3 linked regions of the Methylocaldum szegediense genome follow. The protein of the gene in region 1 interacts with the protein of each later gene in a pairwise test. Links are inferred from orthologs where the notes say so. Each region holds a gene or a part of one and is shown in the gene's direction. Other genes may lie near its edges.

Evidence for each region.
Region 2: the proteins of dnaE (region 1) and QEN43_RS13860 interact in binary tests that used the Escherichia coli proteins (3 or more experiments, as listed by UniProt). The link is inferred for Methylocaldum szegediense from one-to-one orthologs.
Region 3: the proteins of dnaE (region 1) and dnaQ interact in binary tests that used the Escherichia coli proteins (3 or more experiments, as listed by UniProt). The link is inferred for Methylocaldum szegediense from one-to-one orthologs.

Annotation. Positions count from the first base shown.
Region 1 is NZ_OX458333.1:3,749,341-3,758,560, reverse strand. Bases 1-4,066 are described here. They hold dnaE (DNA polymerase III subunit alpha), read left to right. Parts: upstream 1-347; coding sequence 348-3,866; downstream 3,867-4,066. Other genes in these bases: QEN43_RS16270 (TolC family outer membrane protein), read left to right, coding at 3,863-4,066; QEN43_RS16280 (HepT-like ribonuclease domain-containing protein), read left to right, coding at 1-186. Also shown: more of QEN43_RS16270, read left to right, coding at 4,067-5,227; ATP-dependent zinc metalloprotease FtsH, read left to right, coding at 5,448-7,457; QEN43_RS16260 (hypothetical protein), read right to left, coding at 7,662-9,122. UniProt on the Escherichia coli protein: DNA polymerase III is a complex, multichain enzyme responsible for most of the replicative synthesis in bacteria. This DNA polymerase also exhibits 3' to 5' exonuclease activity. The alpha chain is the DNA polymerase catalytic subunit.
Region 2 is NZ_OX458333.1:3,213,665-3,216,462, reverse strand. It holds QEN43_RS13860 (pyridoxal phosphate-dependent aminotransferase), read left to right. Parts: upstream 1-716; coding sequence 717-1,880; downstream 1,881-2,798. Other genes in the region: QEN43_RS13855 (glutathione binding-like protein), read left to right, coding at 2,623-2,798; def (peptide deformylase), read left to right, coding at 111-704; QEN43_RS13870 (NADPH-dependent oxidoreductase), read left to right, coding at 1-99. UniProt on the Escherichia coli protein: Shows aminotransferase activity with methionine and histidine as substrates, and to a lesser extent also with phenylalanine.
Region 3 is NZ_OX458333.1:2,038,741-2,041,740, forward strand. It holds dnaQ (DNA polymerase III subunit epsilon), read left to right. Parts: upstream 1-1,143; coding sequence 1,144-1,857; downstream 1,858-3,000. Other genes in the region: QEN43_RS08625 (class I SAM-dependent methyltransferase), read left to right, coding at 1-684; rnhA (ribonuclease HI), read left to right, coding at 681-1,163; QEN43_RS08645 (response regulator), read left to right, coding at 2,163-2,810. UniProt on the Escherichia coli protein: DNA polymerase III is a complex, multichain enzyme responsible for most of the replicative synthesis in bacteria. The epsilon subunit contain the editing function and is a proofreading 3'-5' exonuclease.

The DNA of each region.
Region 1 (9,220 bases):
GTCCGGGCGGCGATCCCCGAAATCGACTGGCCAAAAGCGCCGCGGCTGAAGGGTATCATCGCTCACCATCATTTTGCCTTGGACGCCAACATTATTTGGGACGTAGCGGTCAACCACGTGCCTAAGATCCTGGCCGCCGCCAAATCGTTAGCGGATCAACCGGACGACGATCTGCTGAGAGACTAAGCCACGCGCGACGACCGCATAGACATGTCGCCCACGGCTGTCGTGCCTGTCGGTTAAGGTTAAGTGCCTTTTTTGACTTTTTTCAAGGACAACACCAACAACGTACATTGCAAGACTGTATCGACAGAGTCGAACAACAACCCGGAAGCTAACCACCCTTCATGACAGAAGCTCTCGATCCCCGTTTCATTCACCTCCGCGTCCACACCGAGTATTCCCTAGTTGACGGCCTGATCGACGTGAAGGCCCTGGTCAAGCGAACGGCGGAACTCGGCATGCCGGCGGTAGCGGTGACAGACCAGTCCAATCTGTTTGCCTTGGTCAAGTTCTACAAAGCCGCCTTGGCCGAAGGTGTGAAACCCGTCGCCGGAGCCGACGTGTTGCTTTACAACCACGTGGATCCGGCTTCGCCATACGCGTTCACGTTGTACGTGCAGAATGCCGTGGGTTACCGCACCCTGACAGAACTGATTTCCCGCAGCTATCAAGAGAACCAGCATCAGGGTGTGCCACAGTTGATGCCAGAGTGGCTGGAAGAAAAGAACGAAGGGCTCTTGGCATTATCCGGGGGACGCCGGGGCGATATCGGTCAGGCTTTGCTGGCAGGCAACACCGGTGAAGCCAAGCGCCTACTAGAACATTGGCTCGAAGTTTTCGACCAACGCTTTTATTTGGAACTACAACGCACCGGACGACCGAACGAAGAGGAATACATCGAAGGCGCCTTGAACCTCGCGATCGAGTTCGATGCGCCGGTGGTCGCCACCAACGACGTGCGTTTCATCAGCCCCTCGGAATTCGAAGCGCACGAGGCCCGGGTATGCATTCATCAGGGTCGGGTATTGGACGATCCGCGCCGCCCGCGAGACTACAGCGAACAACAGTACCTCAAGAGTCCAGAGGAAATGGAACAGTTGTTCGCCGATATTCCGGAAGCCCTGGAAAACACGGTGGAAATTGCCAAGCGCTGCAGTCTTGAGCTCACCTTGGGCAAGAACTTTCTGCCCCAATTCCCAGTGCCCGAGGGCATGACGACGGCGGAGTTCTTCGCAGAGCAATCACGCAAAGGGTTGAAGGAGCGTCTCGCCGTGCGCCCACCCGCCGGAAAAGGAACGTTGGAAGAACGGCGCAAGCGCTACGAGGAACGGCTGGAAATGGAAATTTCGGTGATCAACCAAATGGATTTCCCCGGCTATTTCCTGATCGTGGCCGATTTCATCCAATGGGCCAAGAAAAACGACATTCCAGTGGGGCCCGGACGCGGGTCCGGCGCGGGTTCGCTGGTGGCTTACGCACTCAAAATCACCGATCTCGATCCGATCGAGTTCGATCTATTATTCGAGCGCTTCTTGAACCCCGAACGCGTGTCCATGCCCGACTTCGACGTCGATTTCTGCATGGAGCGCCGAGACGAGGTCATCGACTACGTGGCGCGTAAATACGGACGCGACCGCGTGTCCCAGATCATCACCTACGGCAGCATGGCGGCCAAGGCGGTGGTGCGCGACGTAGGCCGGGTCTTGGGCCATTCCTACAGTTTCGTGGACAAGATCGCCAAGCTGATCCCGTTCGAACTGGGGATCACCTTGGACAAGGCTCTCAACGACAGCGAAGACCTCAGAAAGTTGTACGAGAGCGACGAGGAGGTCCGAACGCTCATCGACCTCGCCAAATCGCTCGAAGGCCTCGCGCGGAACGCCGGTAAGCACGCTGGCGGCGTCGTCATCGCGCCTTCCCGGCTGATCGATTTTTCCCCGCTGTACTGCGAGCCGGGTGGCGAAAACCTGGTGACCCAGTTCGACAAAGACGACGTCGAAGCCGTCGGCCTGGTCAAGTTCGACTTCTTGGGACTTAGAACCTTGACCATCATCGACTGGGCCGTGAAATCCATCAACAAACAACGGGCCGAGAAAGGCGAGCCGCCCATCGATATCGCTCAAATCCCCCTTGACGACCCCGATACCTACAGGCTGCTGAAAAACTGCCAAACCACCGCCGTCTTCCAGCTCGAATCACGCGGCATGAAAGACCTGATCCGGCGCCTACAGCCGGATTGCTTCGAGGACATCATCGCCCTGGTGGCGCTATTCCGTCCGGGACCGCTGCAATCGGGCATGGTCGACGACTATATCAATGTCAAGCACGGCCGCACCAAGGCGGAATACCCGCATCCCATTCTCGAGCCCATCCTGAAACCCACCAACGGCGTCATCGTCTACCAGGAACAGGTGATGCAAATCGCCCGCGACATGGCCGGCTACACCCTCGGCGGTGCCGACCTTCTGCGCCGCGCCATGGGCAAGAAGAAGCCCGAGGAAATGGCCAAACAACGGGAGATCTTTGTGTCCGGCGCAATCCAGAAGGGTGTCGACGAGAGCATCGCCGGCTACATCTTCGACCTCATGGAGAAATTCGCCGGCTACGGCTTCAACAAGTCGCATTCGGCAGCCTATGCCCTGGTGTCCTACCAGACCGCCTGGCTCAAAGCCCATTTCCCGGCTGCATTCATGGCGGCGGTGCTATCCTCGGACATGGACAACACCGACAAGGTCGTTGTGCTGATCGAAGAGTGCCGGGAAATGAAGTTGACGGTTCAGCCGCCCGATATCAATCGCTCCGAATACCGGTTTGCGGTGCTCGACGACCGCACGATCCTGTACGGTCTCGGCGCGATCAAGGGCGTCGGCGAAACAGCGATCCGCGACATTCTTGAAGAGCGACAAAAGGGCGGCCCGTTTGTGGATCTGTACGACTTCTGCCGTCGGGTCGATCTGCGCAAGGTTAATCGACGGGTCATCGAAGCCCTGATCCGTTCCGGCACGCTGGATTCCATCGATCCGAATCGCGCACGCCATATGGCGGAGCTGTCGGATGCGATCAAGGCCGCCGAACAGCACGGCGCCATGGCCGCGACTGGACAGGATGATCTATTCGGGCTCGGAGGCTTGGCAGTAACCAATGATACGCCGCGTGCAGAGATGGTCGTCGAACCTTGGCCGGAAGATGAGCGACTGGCGTATGAAAAAATGACACTGGGGCTTTATCTCACCGGCCATCCTATAGGCCCTTACGAATCCGAGATCCAGCACTTCGTTACCGCGCGTCTCGGGAAGTTGTCGCTCGACAACGAGCGGGGGGCAACGGGACGGCGGGAAATGCGCGTGGTGGTCGCAGGGCTGGTCGTGGAGCTTCGCACGCGGCAGAACAAGAACGGCAAGCGCATGGCTTTCGCCACTCTGGACGATCGGACGGGAAGGCTGGAAGTCGCGGTGTTCTCGGAAGTCTTGGAAAAATACCGCGAACATTTGGTGAAGGACACCCTGCTCGTCGTCGAGGGCAATTTGAGCTTCGACGACTATGCAGGCCAGCTTCGTCTCACGGCCGAAAATCTGTTTACCATGGCGGAGGCGCGCGCGCACTTTGCCAAACATCTTTTTATTCAATGGCCATCCGCCGGGACGAGCACCGATCGCCCGAGCGACCAATGGGTAAACGAGCTGGTCGATCTACTCACGCCGTTCCGCGGGGGTTCCTGTCCGATTTACATCGAATATCGGGGAAAGGCCGCACAGACGACGATCCAGCTCGGCGAAAGCTGGCGCGTGCATCCTGGCGACGAATTGATCGCGCGCCTGCAAAAGCGTGTTGGAGCGGACAAGGTGAAACTGCACTACCAATGAAAAAAAGCCTCTTGCTTGCTGTGTCCTTGCTGGCGAGCGCAGTCGCGAACGCCCAGGATCTGTTACAAACCTTGGAACTCGCGCTGCAACGCGATCCCAGGCTGCGCGAAGCGGAAGCTACCCGCAACGCCGTGCTGGAAGCCAAGCCTCAAAGCGTTGCCCGCCTGTTGCCGACTTTGTCGATTACCGGAGAGCTCAACCGCAACTCGGTGCTGTCAAAGTTCGAAGACTCTATACTGGCTTTCATCGCAGGCGGCAGGAATCTCGGCTTCTGGAACAGCGCGGCCAGTATCAATTTGACACAACCGATTTATCACCACGATTACTGGGTGCAACTCAGCCAGGCGGACAACCAAATCGCCGAGGCCGAGGCCAATTACGCCGCCGAACAACAAAACCTGATGCTGCGCACCGCACGCGCCTATTTCGATGTGCTGTTCGCCCAAGACAGCCTTGAGTTCGCGCGGGCCGAACAGCGCGCCATCGAGCACCAACTCGAAGAGGCTAAGGCTCGGTTCGAGGTCGGCCTGATCGCCATAACCGATGTGCACGAAGCCCAAGCCGGGTACGATCAGGCCCACGCCAATGTGATACAGGCCGAGAATCAAGTGGACAATGCCCGTGAAGCGCTGCGCGAAATCATCGGCGAATTCGACTTCGACCTGGCAAAACTCGCGGAGGAAATCCCGCTGAAAGGTCCGGACCCGGAAAACATCGAGAGTTGGGCCGAGTTGGCTCAGCAGACCAACCCCAGCATCATCGCGGCCGAAAACCGTAGCCTGGTCGCGAAAAAGGGTATCGACCTCCAGTTCGCCGGCCATCTTCCGTCCATGGATTTGGTTGGCTCGGCCGGGTTCACCGACACCAATCGACCGCAGGGCATACCCACTGAGTATCAAATTATCGGGATGCAGGTCAATGTGCCGATGTTCGCGGGCGGAGGCGTCAATTCGCGGGTTCGTCAAGCCCGCCACGAATACGAGGCCGCCCAAGAAAACTTGGACGGCGTTCGGCGTTCCATCCAACGTCAAGTAAAAGATGCCTACCGTGGTATCCTGTCAACTATCAGTCAGGTCAAAGCCCTCGAGGCGGCCATCGTATCGTCGCAAAGCGCCTTGGAAGCAACCGAGGCGGGCTTGGAGGTCGGCACGCGAACGATGGTCGACGTTCTCACCGAACAGCGTAATCTGTTTCGGACCAAGCGCGATTACGCGAGGGCGCGCTACGATTACATCCTCAACAGCTTGACGCTCAAACAGGCTGCCGGCACGTTAAATCCGGCCGATTTCGCGATCGTCAATGAGTGGCTAAAGCCGCATGCTCGCAAGACCGTCGTAGCTCCGGACGACCCCGGGGCTTGACAGGACCGGGAGCCTATCTCCGTAGGCTGTTCACCCTGGTCGCTTCAATGGACTCGTCTGAGGCTTTTGACTTAGCTCAGGAAAGTCCTGTCGAATAGTTTTGAGACCTGCTGGGATCGGCTCGAAAAGGAAGCCTCGTACGCGTTCCGCCAGCGGCGGAACCAATCGTGACCATCGGGTTCGAAACTGTTACCGTCGGCTATCCCATTGGGAGAACGCTATGAATAAGAACTCACAAAATTCTTTGTTGGATTCCTTGGGTAAAACCGTTAAGGAATTCTGGAAGAAGCTCGCGGACACTCTGCAAGATCTCGGTTCTACCGGAAAACGTGGCGTTGAAGTCAACCCGCGCGCGGGCGGTGAGAACGATGAGCAGGCCGCACGCAGGCGGCGCCTCAACCTATGGCTTTACCTCCTTCTGATCTTGGCCACTCTTTACTTCTGGCAGGGCTATCAAGAAATCCGCCAGGATGAAATTCCCTACAGCGAGTTTCTGAAATACGTACAGGAACAGCAGGTCGAGGACGTGGTAGTGATGGACCAGGTCATCACCGGCTACCTGAAACCCAAAGCTCCCGGTGAAGAACGGCGTCGCTTCGTCACCGTGCCTTTATGGAACCAGGATTTGGCTCAAACCCTGGAAGAAAAAGGCGTCAGATATACCGTTCGCTACACCGACAACTGGTTGAGCAACTTCATCTTCAATTGGCTGCTGCCCATCGGCATCCTGTTCGCGCTATGGACTTGGATGGCGCGCCGCATGACCGGCGGCCGCGGGCTTCTCAACTTCGGCCGCAGCCGGGTTCGCATTCATGCGGAATCGTCGGTCAAGGTCACGTTTCAGGATGTGGCCGGAGCCGAAGAAGCGAAGCAGGAACTCAAAGAAACGATCGAATTCTTGCGCAACCCGGCCCGTATACAGCGGCTGGGCGGGCGCATGCCGAAAGGGGTCCTTCTGGTCGGCGCACCCGGTACGGGAAAGACCTTGTTGGCACGAGCCGTGGCCGGCGAAGCCGGCGTACCGTTCTTTAACATCAGCGGTTCCGAGTTCATCGAGATGTTCGTCGGCGTAGGTGCGGCAAGGGTGCGCGATCTGTTCGAACAAGCGCGACAAAAAGCACCCTGCATGATCTTCATCGACGAATTGGACGCCATCGGACGGGCACGCGGAGGCCCGGTGGTCATGGGCGGTCATGACGAACGCGAGCAGACCTTGAATCAACTGCTCACCGAAATGGACGGCTTCGATCCTTCGATCGGAGTCGTGGTCATGGCGGCCACCAATCGTCCGGAAATCTTGGACCGAGCCTTGCTACGGGCGGGCCGATTCGACCGGCAGATCGTGGTCGACAAACCCGGGCTCGAAGATCGGGTGGCTATACTCCAGCTTCACACCCGCAACATCAAACTGGGACCGGACGTGAATCTTCGGGTAGTGGCCCAGCGTACGCCTGGACTGGTCGGCGCGGATCTCGCCAACATCTGCAACGAAGCTGCCATCATCGCGGTGCGCGAAAATCAAGATGCGGTCGGCATGAGGCATTTCGAAGCGGCCATAGATCGTGTCATCGCCGGTCCCGAGAAGAAAAGCCGTACCCTCAGCGAGCAGGAGAAGCGCCGAGTGGCTTACCACGAATCCGGCCATGCCTTAGTGGCCGAAATCGTTCCGACCGGAGAGCCCGTGCACAAGGTCTCCATCATTCCTCGCGGCGCAGCCGCCCTGGGTTTTACCCTGCAATTGCCCATCGAGGAAAAATTCCTTGCCACCGAGGACGAACTTCGCGACAAGATTGCCATCCTGCTCGGAGGACGCGCCGCCGAAGAACTGGTTTTCGGCACGATATCGAGCGGCACGCACAATGACTTGGAGAAAGCCAGCGAAATCGCACGCGCGATGGTCTGCCAACTGGGCATGAGCAAGAAACTCGGCCCCCTCACCTACGGCAAGCGGCAGCAGCTGACGTACCTAAACTACGAAGGGCCCGAGGAACGGAATTTCAGCGAGGAAACCGCGCGGCTGATCGACGCCGAGGTAAGAGAAATAATCGAGGAAGGACATCGGAGAGCCCGGGAGATTCTTACCGAACGGCGTGCAACACTGGATGAAATCGCCCGCATTTTGCAAGACCGGGAAGTCGTCAGCGGCGAGGAAATCAAGGAAATCATCCACAGAATGGAACCGCGCGCCGAGGCACCATCACACGGTACCGCCGAACCCACGCTCCAGTGATGTCGAAACCAGTCAGGACTTATGCGTGAACCGCTTTTTCTGGGAGCGGCTTGCAGGGAAACCGATGTTTCTCGGCTTCCTTAGCCCAAGCTACCCCCAGAGAAAAGAAGGAAAACGCGTAAAGCCCTGTCATTCCCGTCCGCCATAGCGCCTGCCACGTTGCGGGCGTCTTGGCGTTCGACGAGCGGGATATCCAAAAAGCCATCAGAAATCGTTGTTGATGATCTCTTTCGCGCGTCGGCAAATCTCCTTCCCGTAATCGGTCCACAAACCCTGCCCCCAATATCGGTAACAACTGGTTTGTGCCGTCATCAAATGGAATAGCGCATTCCGATTGCGCGGATCGTCGGTCGGCACGCCTCTTTTCAGGACCTTTTCGTAAAATAGCGAGCTCGCTTCTTCCATAGGGCCCAGTACATCTTCATAACCCTTCACCCAGGAGATATCGCTGGTCCAACTTCCGCCTTCCATGTGGAACCGGTGATCTTCTTTCTTGATTTCTTCGATGACCTTTTCCAGCTTTTCGGCGCCGTCACCGGGTTTGAAACGATCCCAAATCTTTTTTTGGAACAAAGGCTGGATCACAGGAAAATCACTTTCTCCAATTCCCATGTCAGCCAGAAACTCGAGGTATTCGGTGACGTTCATGAGAGGCGTTTCCGAACCGCTGGCCTCGCGGACTACCTCCATGAATTTCGGCGGAAATTCGTTCATCATCACTCCGCCGTTTTCGCCGTCGGCGATTTGCGTGACCAGCGGTGGAACCGATTTCCCCGCCAACTCCCAGCGAGACAGGCTTCTGGCCTCGTAATAGGGCTGCATCTGAGCCACCAGCTTGGTATCACTGCCCTGGGTCTTGATGATCGCGATGATGCTGACGCTCTCGCCCTCCGAATTGGTGCACACTAGCCGATGCGGCAAATGCTTGTGTTCCGGCCCCCAGCCGTTTTCGGGCCGCTCGACCGTATGCTCCTGCACTAGAACCCAGGTATAGCCGCAATCCCGAAGCGTCTTCACAAATTCGTAAGCGACATCCGGGTGATTCGGCAGAGCCATCTCGGACGGCGAAAATCCCCTCACCCGCTCCAAGGCTTCGACGCCGAAGATGGCAGCGAAATGGTGCTGCCAGGCTTTGACGTGCAGGCGGTAATCCTGGGCTGGCGTCGACGGGGCCACTGCGTGGCCCCAGGGCGCGCCTAGCCACTCGACGGCACGGCGGTAATCCGGATTCAAGGTGATGGTCTTGAGATTATCGAACACATCGTGCAGCCCCATCTCACGAAGGCCGTAGAACAGGGTTCCCGAGTATTCCAGCATGACCCTCGGTTCCTTGCCCTCATGTATCAGCTGCGGCACGAATTCGCCCATGCGCTTGTAGCACCAGTGGAAAACCGGAGCATTATGGTTGTCCCCGATATGCTGGTTCTCCATCATGTACTTGAGATTGCTGATGATCTTGGCGGTCGGCAGGTCGCTGCCACCCGCGGGAATCAAAGGCTGATGCATATGCAGCGCGATCGCGGCCGCGCTCTTGATGCGGCCGAAATCGATCCGGCTAGAATCCTTGAAGATCGGGTCGGGCCGATTTCGAATCACCTGTTCGATCAAAAATTCCGACCCCGAGATATTGGGAAGACCGTCTATGGTTTCGGCAAGTGTTTCCATGAGTAACGCTCCGGTATGCATAACGAGGGTTGTTCGGGTCCGGCCAGTGTACACCAATCGAAATTGCTGGACCGCTGCGACCCCATCTGTGTTTGCTT
Region 2 (2,798 bases), 540 kb from region 1 along the record:
TCGGAGCATTCCGCCCGGCGCGTGTCCGGTCCCGAAAAGCTCGCCAGCCGCGCCCGCCTCAAGGAAGCAGTAAACGCCCTTGGCTTCAAACTGCGCTGAGAGGGATCGCCATGTCGAATCTCTCTCTACGGCTGAAAATCGTCCAGGCTGGCGAACCCGTGTTGCGCCAGCGAGCCCGGCCTTTGAGCGCGGAAGAAATCCTGAGCAAGGAAATTCAGGACTTGATCGAACACATGCGGGAAACCCTCCGAGATGTACCGGGCGTCGGCCTCGCCGCGCCCCAAGTCGGTCTGCCGCTGCAACTGGCGGTGATCGAGGACCGGCAAGAATACCAGACCGGGAAACTCAGCGAGGAAGAACTCGCGGTGCGGGAACGAGTGCCGATTCCCTTCCATGTCATCGTCAATCCGGAAATCGTCGAATATTCCCAGGATACGGCGACCTTTTACGAAGGCTGCCTGAGCGTGGCCGGATTCCTGGCCAAGGTCGAACGGGCCCGGTCGGTGCGAGTGACCTGCCTGGATCACCGTGGCCAGCTACGGACTATCGAAGCCCGCGGCTGGTACGCACGCATTCTCCAGCACGAGATCGATCATCTGCACGGCCGGCTGTACCTGGACCGCATGGACTCGCGTTCTTTCAGCACTTTCGAGAATTACGATCGATATCGAGACGATCGCGTGGTCGCGCCCGAGGCACCATAAGCGGAGCCTGCCATGAATTTTCCGCTCTCCCGCCGCGTCTCGGACCTCCAGGCTTCCGATATTCGCCTCATGACCCGCGAGTGCGAGCGGGTGGGCGGCATCAATCTCGGCCAGGGCTTGGGCGATTTGCCTGTTCCCGCGCCGGTGCGGAACGGAGCGTTCAAGGCGATCGCGGCCAATCGCAACAGCTATTCCCAGTCGGAAGGCATCGCCGATTTGCGCCTAGCGATCGCGGCCAAGCTCCTTTGTGACAACGGCCTCGAAGCCGATCCCGAGCGGGAAATCATTGTCACTCATGGTGCGACCGGAGCTTTTTTCGCCGCCCTCACCGCCCTACTCAATCCCGGCGACGGCATCCTGCTCCCGGAACCCTATTACGGCTACCATCTCAACACCATCCGCCTGTGCGGGCTGGAGCCTCACTTCCTGACGCTCCGAGAGCCCGCGTTCGAGCTGGAGGAAGCGGCTTTGCGCGCCGCCGTGCGTCCCAACACGCGGGCGATCGTTCTCTGCACACCGTCGAATCCCAGCGGCAAGATGCTGAGCGACGAGGAAATCCGTCGCGTGGAGCGCGTCGCCGCCGAGCACGACCTGCTGGTCATCACGGACGAAATCTATGAATACATCACCTACGACGGCCGGCAACACATCTCTCCGGCCACTGTCGGCTCCCTCCGGGAACGTACCATCAGCATTTTTGGATTCTCCAAGACGTTCAGTATCACAGGTTGGCGACTGGGCTACGCCGTGGCCCCGGAACCCTTGGCCGCCGCCATCAACCTGGTCAACGACCTCGCCTACGTCTGCGCCCCCACGCCCTTGCAATACGGCGTCCTCGAAGGATTGCAGGCCTCGCCCGAGTATTTCGACCAACTCCGGATCATCTACCAGCAAAAGCGCGACATCTTGTGCGAAGGATTGGCGGCGGCCGGAATCGAGCCGTCGGTCCCGAGCGGCGCGTACTATGTCCTAGCCGACATCGGACGCTTTGGCTATCCGAACGCAAAGGCCGGCGCACTTTCCCTCCTGGAGCAAACCGGGGTAGCCGCTGTGCCCGGGAGCGCGTTTTATCGCAGCGGCAAGGGCGAGCATCTCGTCCGATTCTGTTTTGCGAAGGACGACGCCATCCTGCGAGAGGCGGTACGCCGCCTGCGGCGTTTTCGTCCCGCGGATTAGAGGCAGGAATGCTTTTGTCGTTTTAAGCCACGTAGGTCGTTGAAAACGTCGGAGCGTTTTCATCTCTGATGTGCACCCGAATAAGGAAGCTGCCTTCGGCAGCAAGTTAAAGTTTGAAGCGGGTCTCGCCCCGCCGGCGAGTTACTTTTGCTAACCCCATTCCTGAGGTTAGCCCTTCGGGCCAGCCTCCGCCTGTCCAAACTCGCTCCTGTCGAGTTTGTCTTTGCGTGCCTAAAGACAAATGTGTCGGGAACACATTTGGACGCGCGGAGAGCGCCCGAAGGGTTCGCACCAGGGAAGGTGCGAATCCAAAGTAACCCAAAGAAAGGGCACCCGTATGGCGCGCTGATCCTGCGCGCCATACGGGACGATTCAGAAGTGCCTTGACATCTGAGTATGCTCTAGCCGAGCCCAAACTGCGCTTGGTCTAGGCAAGGTAAAAGCCGCCGGGAAAACCGTTTTTCCTGGTCCTCTTGGCTCGGTCCCGCCGTCGCTTCGCTTCCGGTCGCTCACGAGTGTCGACCCAGCAACATCTCACCAACAGCCGATGCCTCCGAACGCGCACATGGTGTCGATAATCAGCTGAAAATCCAGGATTCGCGCCATCTTGAACATGGCACGAACTCTGCTCCTTTCCAACCGAGGCGAAGATGAGGTGCGTTAAGGCAGGGACTGCGGGCGCCATGGATTCAGGACGAATCTTCGCCTTTCCGCGCAACCCCTACTCAGCAGGAGACGTTTCATGCCTACGCTTTTCGTCGCACCCGGTGCCTGCTCCTTCGGAGCCCATGTCGTACTGAAGGAGCTCGACATTCCGCATGATATCGCCGTGGTTCCGCTCCGCACGCCCGATTCGCCGATCTTCAAGGTCAACCCCTTGGGCCGGGTACCGGCTCTGAAACTGGACTCCGGCGAAGT
Region 3 (3,000 bases), 1.7 Mb from region 1 along the record:
GCCACAACTCTAGGACAGATATTGCAGACCATTGAGGCATCCTACCTCCAGGCTTGTATAAATCCTACTTTCAACCAGAGGATTTTACAAGTCGGCCGACTGGGATGCGAAAATTTGTATATCGATGAGACGAATATCCATAACTTCGTCCTTGTAAACACCGAGCCCAGAGGCGAGCCGTATGCCAAACACGTCATCACGGCCTCTCCCGACGCTTTGCCCGTCGCCACCGCGAGCATCGACATCCTGCTACTGCCCCATGTCATCGACTTCGAAGCCAACAGACATCAGGTCCTGCATGAGGTCGAACGCGTGTTGAAACCTAACGGCCGGCTCTTCATCCTTGGCTTAAATCCGTGGAGCGTACGCGGCATCCTACAGTATCTTTCACGACGCTCACCGTTTTGGCGGCTGAATTTCATCAGCAGCTACCGTTTATTAGATTGGCTGAGTCTCCTAAAATTTGATGCTGAGTACAGCGCGGCATTCAACCTCGCTTCATCCAAAGTGATACGAAACCCCAACTCGTTTTTTAGCAAGTCTCGCGCTTATCTTTCGTTCGCTTTCGGTATTAAGGCGATCAAGAGAACATACACATTGATACCGATCGAGCCGAAGTGGATCGGCACCCCCGATTTGGTACCCGGCCACATGTTCGAGACGTTAAAACAAGAGACCCAGTGAATAATACAGTCAACATTTATACTGATGGCGCTTGCCGCGGCAACCCAGGACCCGGCGGGTGGGGCGCAGTACTGAAATACAAGGACAAAGAGCGGGAGCTTTACGGAGCGGAACCGAACACCACCAACAATCGCATGGAACTCATGGCGGCGATCAAGGGGCTGGAAGCTCTAAAAAAGCCGAGCAAAGTCTGCATAACCACAGATTCACTTTATCTACTCAAAGGCATTTCCGAGTGGTTACCGGACTGGATTCGAAGAGGCTGGAAAACCGCTGCAAGAAAGCCGGTCAAAAACGTCGACCTCTGGCAGCGTCTCGTTGCCGCCCAGCAGCAACATAGCATTGAATGGAAGTGGATCAAGGGACATGCCGGTCATGTTGAGAATGAACGAGCCGACGCGCTCGCTAACCGCGCGATAGATGAACTCTTAAAATCCGCGCCAAAACAGAGCACGACTCATGCGACAGGTCGTACTTGATACCGAAACCACGGGGCTCGACCCGGCGGAAGGACATCGCATCATCGAAATCGGCTGCGTGGAACTCGTCAATCGTCGCCTGACGGGAAATCGCTTTCACGTCTACCTTAACCCCGAGCGAGACATCGACCCCGGAGCCGTCGAGGTCCATGGGTTAAGCTCCGAATTTTTGGCCGATAAACCTCGTTTTGCTGATGTTGCCGAGGACTTTCTGGCGTATATCAAGGGCGCTGAACTCATTATTCACAATGCCCCGTTCGATATTGGATTTATCGACCACGAATTACAACGACTACCTGGCGGTCTTGCCAGCGTGACGGAGTATTGCACCGTTCTCGACACACTGGTGCTCGCCAGAAAAAAACACCCCGGACAGCGCAACAACCTGGATGCATTGTGCAAGCGGTACAATATAGACAATCGGCACCGAGAACTGCACGGAGCGCTGCTTGATGCCGAGATCCTAGCCGAAGTCTACCTAGCGATGACCGGCGGCCAGACATTGCTGGTATTGGAACCGGAGTCGATAGAAGAGGGTTCCCGCAAATCGCGACAAACATCGAAAATTGCCGTATCAGCGAGTCGCCCGCCGCTTAGGATCATCCGTTGCAACGAAACGGAATTTCAGGCCCACCTCTCAAGCCTCGAAACCATCCGCAAGGCAAGCAACGGAAAATGTCTTTGGAAAGCCTAAAATAAAGAAGCTCCTAACGATTGGATTCCATTCGCGCCTCTCGACAAGGCTTAGGAGAGAGTTGGACAAGTCTGTCCTGAACTGGTCGAAGGATTTACGGAGCTTCCTAAGATAGAACAGATAGAACCAAGAATACTTATGCGTTATTCTTATAAAGTGAATGGTTAATCTTAAGGAGAGGTGGCTGAGTGGTTTAAAGCGGCGGTCTTGAAAACCGTTGACGGTTGATCCCGTCCGGGGGTTCGAATCCCTCCCTCTCCGCCAGATCACAGTTAAGTGCTAGCTCAGTCTTCACCATTGACCTTATGATCGGCATCCTTCTGGTAGATGATCATGAACTCGTCCGAACGGGTATCGAGCACCTACTGAATGAAGCCGAGAACATGAAGGTAATCGGGATAGCACGCTCGGGTGAGGAAGCGATAGAGCAAACCGACCGGTTGAGTCCCGACGTGATTGTGATGGATGTCAACATGCCGGGTATTGGAGGAATAGAAGCGTGCCGAAAGATCAGTCAAAAGCACCCGCAGATAAAAATCGTCGCTTTGAGTGTGTACACTGACGGGCCGTTTCCACACCAACTTCTGAACCTGGGCGCACACGGTTATGTCTCGAAGAGTTGTCCTATCCACGAACTGATCAATGCCATTCTGACGGTCTCCGAGGGCAAACGCTATCTCAGCCAAGACGTTGCCTGTAAGATGGCATTAGCCAAGCTGCCGGATCAATCCTCGTCACCCTTTAACAATTTGTCCTACCGCGAACTGCAAGTTGTCGTCATGACGCTCCAAGGTCGATCGATACAGGACATGGCGGATATGCTCACGATCAGTCCCAAAACGGTAAATACCTACCGGTATCGTGCATATGACAAACTCGCCGTCAAAAATGACGTTGAACTGACGCGACTGGCGGCACGATATGATTTTATTAGTGACGCCCCCATTCGATGAGGATTCACGACCATTTGCCTCGGTGGTGGAATAGGTAGACACACAGGACTTAAAATCCTGCGCCCTAACACGGCGTGCCGGTTCGATTCCGGCCCGAGGCACCATTCACCAGTCCCAGCGCGTTTCATATTATCTAAAATCCTCAAAAAAACATCCACTTAGCCCATAGATTAGTCTCAGGGTATTTCAC